Regions from separate parts of the Streptococcus fryi genome, predicted to be linked through region 2. Evidence: predicted binding sites of a transcription regulator. Region 2 holds the regulator's gene; the other holds the start of a gene.

Region 1 (3,424 bases), on a different contig from region 2:
TTTCATCCAAATCACCCGTCTCTGTTTCAAAGAGCCAGACTAGTAACTGCATTTTATAACGATTCACCAGTCTATTCTTATCCAAACGGGATAAGCTATCTGCAAATTTTTCCAAACTAATGTAATGACGTGGGCTCTTTACACTTAGAGCATTGACATGAAACACCTCTTGAATAGCTGATATTTCCTGAGCCATCAATTGATTTTGTAAAGCAATCGTCGGTACAGAAACAATCACTTTTTGATGTCTTGTCTTAGCTAATAAAGTCAGAAGGTAAGCATAGGTCTTTCCAATACCTGTCTGAGCCTGTAAAAAACTGACCGTATCCTGTTCAAATGCTTGCGCCAACAAATCCGCAAATCTCATCTGCTTAGGTCGTTGTTCCAATTCAAGAAGAGCAAGATTAACTCCAAAATCATCAGCAAATGCTCGTTCTTTTAGTAGAGGTTTCTCTCCCTTGACAATAATACCATCTGCCTCAAGAACAGTCGTCCCCAGCATGACTGGAGCCTTATCTAAGACCTCCTCAATCACCAATCTCGTTTCAAATAATAAACTATCCGCAAAAACAAGGATTTTTTCTAATAATTGACGGGGTAGAGTCGCTATTTTTTCTTGCAATTTTAAGAATAATTGCGCTGTGGCATAGGCATCAGAAATAGCGGTATGGGCTTCTTCAAGCTGCAAGCCCAAAACCTTACTTAAAGTTGGTAAATTATACTTTTCAAGAGTTGGAAAAAAGATTTGTGCCAACTCAACAGTATCAACCCTTGGTGTATGTAAATCATAACCTTCAAAAAAGAGATGCTCTGCTAACAGATTAGCATCAAATCGCACATTGTGGGCGACAAATACAGCATCCTCTATCAATTCAAAAATTTCTCTAGCAACCTGAGCAAAATCAGGTGCTTTAGACAAGCGTTCATCCGTTAAGCCTGTCAAATGCTTAATGTGGCTATCTAAAGGCTCATAAGGATTCACATCTGTTTCATAAACCCTTGTGATGCGTCCTCCCTCGATAATCACTATGCCTACTTGAATAATACTGGCATTTCGACCCGGATTAGTTGCCTCTAAATCAACCACTGCATATTTTCTTGGTTTCAATCTGTCACTCATAGTCTCTATTATATCACAGCTGAAGATTGCTACCAAGTCATATCAAATGAAGATCACTAATAGCAAAAAGAAGTTGAGTACAATCCCCAACTTCTTGTTTATCAATAATACTTTGGCAAGCGCATCTGCAACGATTGAAGCCTGTTACTTCTATCAATATGCTACTTATTTTAAATCATTGTTTTCCATGATTTCATCAATGAAACCATATTTCAATGTCTCCTCAGCAGACATCCAACGGTCACGTTCAGCATCTGCATGAATCTTCTTGATTGTTTGACCTGAGTTTTTAGCCAAAATACGCTCTAAATTGTTACGTGTCTTAAGTAAGTGTTCTGCTGCAATCGCCATATCTGATTGTTGCGTACCACTACCAGTTCCACCCATTGGTTGATGAATCATGTACTCAGCATTCGGTAACATAAAACGTTTACCCTTAGCACCGCTTGAAGCAATAACAGTACCCATGCTAGCTGCCATCCCCATAACAATTGTTTGGACATCTGCCTTGATAAAGTTCATGGTATCAACAATGGCAAGACCAGCCGACACAGAACCTCCAGGTGTGTTCACATACAAGTAAATGTCTTTGGTGTGATCTTGAGCGTCCAAGAAAAGCAACTGCGCAATAACAGAGTTTGCCATATTGTCCTCAACTGGACCCGTCAACATGATAATACGGTCCTTCAAAAGACGTGAGTAAATATCGTAAGAACGCTCGCCTCGTGATGTTTGTTCAATAACTACTGGAATCATAACTTCTCCCTCATATTTATAAAATCGTAATCTTATTATACCTCATTGGTCAAATAAGGTCAAACAAAAACCTTTTTCTTTGTACTGGTTATATTATTGGTCAATCAAATACCTCGTAAGTATTATTTGGGACAAAGAAAACATGAAAAGAGAGGCAGGGAATATAAACCCAAACCTCCATTTCTTGTCATTATTTTGTACCGAAAAGGCGATCTCCTGCATCTCCTAAACCTGGAACAATATAGCCATTTTCATTTAAACGTTCATCGAGAGCTGCCGTGTAGATATCAACATCCGGATGGGCTTCTTGAAGGAGTTTGACACCTTCTGGTGCAGCAACTAAGCAGACAAATTTGATATTGGCAGCACCACGTTTTTTCAAGGAGTCAATCGCTAAAACAGCTGAACCACCTGTCGCAAGCATTGGGTCAACCAAGAAAATTTGACGTTGGTCAATATCCTCTGGTAATTTAACCAAATACTCAACAGGTTGGAGGGTTTCTTCATCACGGTACATACCGATGTGACCAACTTTTGCAGCTGGAACAAGGCTCAACAAACCGTCAACCATACCAACACCTGCACGAAGAATCGGAACAATCGCTAATTTTTTACCAGCTACTTGTTTTTGTACTGTTGTTGTAATAGGTGTCTCGATTTCCACATCTTCAAGCGGTAAATCTCTAGAAACTTCATAACCCATCAACATGGCAATCTCATTAACTAACTCACGGAAGTCTTTAGTTGACGTTGTCTTACGACGAAGAATAGACAACTTATGCTGAATAAGCGGGTGTGAAATAACTTGAAATTTTCCCATGATTTTAAACCACCTTCTATTTTTTACTTTCTCCCCATTATATCTCATAATGAATAGTCCGTCAAATGATAACCTGATCACTATGTCCTTTCACTATAAAATCACGACACAGCTCTCAGTTAAGTTTTCTCTGACCAGACACAACCCCTTAAAAACTTTTTCTCTGTTGTCAACGGGTTAGTCAAAAACTAAAGCTAACAAATCTTGACCTTGTCACTTGTAAAACCGTGCATTTCAGTCTAAAATAGTAGTATGATTACTATTGAACAAACATTATCCATTTTAAAACAAGACAATAATTTTAGAACCATTGCCTTAAATGATGAGCTATTTTATAACTGGCACGGTGAAACCTTCCAAAATATTAGTTATAATAGCAAAACAGCCGACTTTCAAACCCTCTTTTTTGTTAAAGGCCTGAGTTTCAAAGAAGAATTCCTCAAGGAAGCCGTTCAGCAAGGTCTACGTTTTTACGTTGCTGAGAGAGATTATCATGTTGGCATCCCTGTTATTATTGTCAATGACATCAAACAAGCCATGAGTTTAATTGCTATGGCTTTCTACGGATATCCTCAAAACAAGTTAAAACTCCTAGCCTTTACAGGTACTAAGGGCAAAACAACAGCAGCCTACTACGCCTACACTATTTTAAAACAAGGCCACAAACCTGCCATGTTATCTACTATGAATACAACACTTGATGGCAAAACTTTTTTCAAATCAACTTT
Region 2 (3,424 bases):
AAAGAGAATAATCTTGCCGTCTTCTTCAATGTCAGCAATAATCTGGTTCATGCGTTCTTCAAAATCACCTCTAAAACGAGTCCCAGCGACGACACTCATCATGTCTAATTCTAGAACACGCATATCCGCTAATTCATAAGGTATCATCCCTGAATGAATGCGCTGTGCCAAACCATAGGCAAGAGCCGTTTTACCAACACCTGCTTCACCCACGAGGACTGGATTGTTCTTGGTCTTACGACTAAGGACTTGAACCATGCGACTGATTTCCTTATCTCGTCCAACGACTGGCTCCAATTTACCTAGTCGCGCCATCTCACTCAAATCCCTTGTAAACTCTGATAATTCACCAACCGTTGTTGGTGGCTTCATCATGTCTGAGAAGTTACTCCCTTTTGGTTTTTTCGGACGACGTAATTCTAACACTGTCTTAATCTGCTCTTTCGTAAAACCTGCTTGACGCTCGACTGCCTTACGCAAATCAGATAGACGTGGTTGACTATCACCGCTTTCTTTACCCTTGAAGCCTGCCATTTCCAGCAAACGATTTGAGAGAATATCCAATTGTTGAAGCATCGCTAGAAGCACATGCTCTGTTCCAATCTCATCTGCTGAAACAACCTGACAAATCATTTCTGCCAAACTTAAGACTTCCTGTAAAGCACGTGAATGAGATTTTATATCGATTTTTGGTTTTGTTTTTGGAGACTTATCTAACAGCAAAATAGCTGCCGCCTCATACTCCTCAACTGGAATAGACGGTTCAAATTCTAAGAAGGCTAAACCTGCAACAGACTCCTGAACATCAACCATGGCCAACAAAACATGCCATGTCTCTAAATATAAACTATCAAAACGCGCAGCTTGAAACTGGGCTACGCGAAAAACTTCTTGCATCTTATAGGAAAATGTCATTTTACTTATTCCTCATTATTCATCAAATAGGTACGAGAGTGAGTACACTATTCTCACTACTCTCTTGTTCGTCGTTCAGAGACCTCGTTTTTTTTATCACGGCCTTAATCGAACCCCTTACGGTCAATACGTTGCAGTAATTTGCGTAATAAACGCGCTCTAATCCGAGAGGATTCAGGACCTAGAACATCATCTTCCGCACTGGCTAAAATAATATTACCTTCACGCTCTGTTAAAATCCCCTCGTCAAACAACAACTGAACCAAATCGCCAAAAACTGGCCAACTAATCTGGTCACCAATACTTGCTACTAACTCGTTTAGTAAATGATGTTTGTTTGAAAATTCAACCTTGGCAATTCGGATATAGCCACCACCACCACGCTTACTTTCAACCACATAGCCACGACTCTCAGTGAAGCGCGTCTTAATCACATAGTTAATCTGACTAGGCACAACTTGGAAAAATTCTGCGAGATGGCTTCTTTTCAACTCTGCAACACCAGATTGAAGCAAGAGGCGTTTGATATATTCTTCGATACTATCAGATGTATTTTTGGGCTCCATAGCCATCCTCCTTTCCCAAGGTTCAACCTTAGATAAAAACCAATTTAAAATATATGATTATGACTGATTTGACCATTCTTGACTATTATAGCAAGATAAGCATTCTTTATCAAGTCAGAGAGTGTAGAGCAACAACAAAACCCAAACCATTCAAAAAGAGTTCCCATAATCTCCAAGGTTTGATTGATGAAATGTAGCAGCAAACGCGGCCACATCTGCCAATCAACGACCATCAAGAAAGGTTATGGCGAACTCTATCATAATCTTAATCCACAAAACTTCTTGCTTAACTCGTGATCAAGATATTGCCCAAAGCAACATCTGTTGATAACGAATGAACGCATCGGACATCGGAATAAGTTAGCAATTTTTGATATCTAATTGAAAATAAAGACTAGTCGTGAAACAGAAAACACACTACTCAGAAGACTCAATCGGCTCTTCTTCATTAGCAGGCTCCTCAGAAACTTCCTCAGGTTTAGCTGGCTCTTTTTTATCATCTTTAACATCAGTCGATTTTTTTTCTTCATTCGCAACTGGAACAACTGGCTTTTTCTCACTGGATGACAATTGATTACCTAATATTCTATTCCAAGCTTTCTGATAATCACTCTCTGTACCTCCCATGGCAAACTTATAGGTAGTAAATCCTGGTCCATTAACTGCCCAGTAGCTGGTTGTTGTTTCACCATTGATACTGTAGGTTTTGCCATTGTAAGTAAAGCTACCTGGTTTGAGTCCAGTTGATTTTAAGACTGTACTACTAATTACACTACTGTCCAAATTGAATCGCTCACCAATACCAAAAATCGATGGGTCTGCCTGATGAATGGCGTTGATCAAATGTGCCATATAATTGGCATTATTGTTAAAACCTGTTAATTCTCTCAAGGAAGCATTATCGTCATGACCTGCCCAAGAGCCCAAAGATACTGTTGGCGTCGCTAACATGAGCCACGCATCAGAATAGTTGTTAGTCGTTCCTGTCTTACCTATCCAATCAGCTCCAGCCAACTGACCATTCAGAGCCGATAGGCGACTACGGAAAGAAGTTGTTAAACCTGAAGTTAAAGGCCCTCTCAACATCTGTTGCATAATTGTTGCAGTCGCTGGGCTAAAAATTTGTTTACCTTGTGCTTCGTGCTGGTATATCACATTGCCTTGACTATCCGTAATTTGAGATACCATATGTCTAGGCATATAATAACCATTGTTAGCAATCATCTGATAGGCACTCGTTTGTTGCGCAACCGAAACCTCTAAGCCACCACCAAGCGGCAGACTTTCGATATTATAATCCGGAATCTCATAGCCTAACTGACTCATATAACCATAGACATCAACACCTTTTTGACGAAGGACTTGATAAGTCCAGAATGCTGGGATATTCCAAGACATATCCAAAGCTTCTTGGAGAGTAATCATTGTCGTTCCTTCATGGTCAACGTGCATGATTTTTTGCCCGCTCGAAAAAGTCGTTGGATAGTTTGACAAGAGACTAGCACTTCCCATCAAACCTTGGTCAATCGCAATGCCATAAAAGATAGGTTTTGTACTAGAGCCTGTTGAGCGCTTGGTATCAAAGGCATGGTTATTTTGATTGAGCTGATAGTTACGGCCACCAATGAAACCTAGGACAGCACCTGTTTTATTGTCCATGAGGACATTGCCCATCTCCACATAACCTGTACCGTCATCTAAGAGACCACCATAAGTTGCCGCTGCATTTTGCATAGCTTCATGAACTGACTTATGAATCGTCGTCGTGATATGATAACCTCCGAGTCTCAATTCTTGTAACGCAAGTTGTCTATATGTTGCCTTGGTATCTTCATTTTTCTGTTCAAGCGCAGACACCTTATCTCGCTTCAAGAGATATGTGTACATATGTTTCTGTGCTTCTTCTAAGACTGTGTAGTAGAGATAATCATGCGCATCTTGTA

Evidence for each region. Region 2 encodes CtsR, which represses protease genes until heat stress. Its sites were predicted from a motif close to TTGGTCAAAAAAGGTCAAANA; they were not measured.
Region 1: the regulator CtsR is predicted to act here: its motif matches at 1,922-1,942, upstream of ACVRZH_RS02415 (ATP-dependent Clp protease proteolytic subunit).

What each region holds. Positions count from the first base shown of each region.
Region 1 is NZ_JBRUGW010000005.1:15,259-18,682, forward strand. Features, by position in the region: gene ACVRZH_RS02410 (bifunctional DnaQ family exonuclease/ATP-dependent helicase) at 1-1,120, opposite strand, end outside; gene ACVRZH_RS02415 (ATP-dependent Clp protease proteolytic subunit) at 1,286-1,876, opposite strand; gene upp (uracil phosphoribosyltransferase) at 2,067-2,696, opposite strand; gene ACVRZH_RS02425 (UDP-N-acetylmuramoyl-L-alanyl-D-glutamate--L-lysine ligase) at 2,949-3,424, shown strand, end outside.
Region 2 is NZ_JBRUGW010000002.1:95,828-99,251, reverse strand. Features, by position in the region: gene ACVRZH_RS01390 (ATP-dependent Clp protease ATP-binding subunit) at 1-915, opposite strand, end outside; gene ACVRZH_RS01385 (CtsR family transcriptional regulator) at 1,020-1,481, opposite strand; gene pbp1b (penicillin-binding protein PBP1B) at 1,899-3,424, opposite strand, start outside.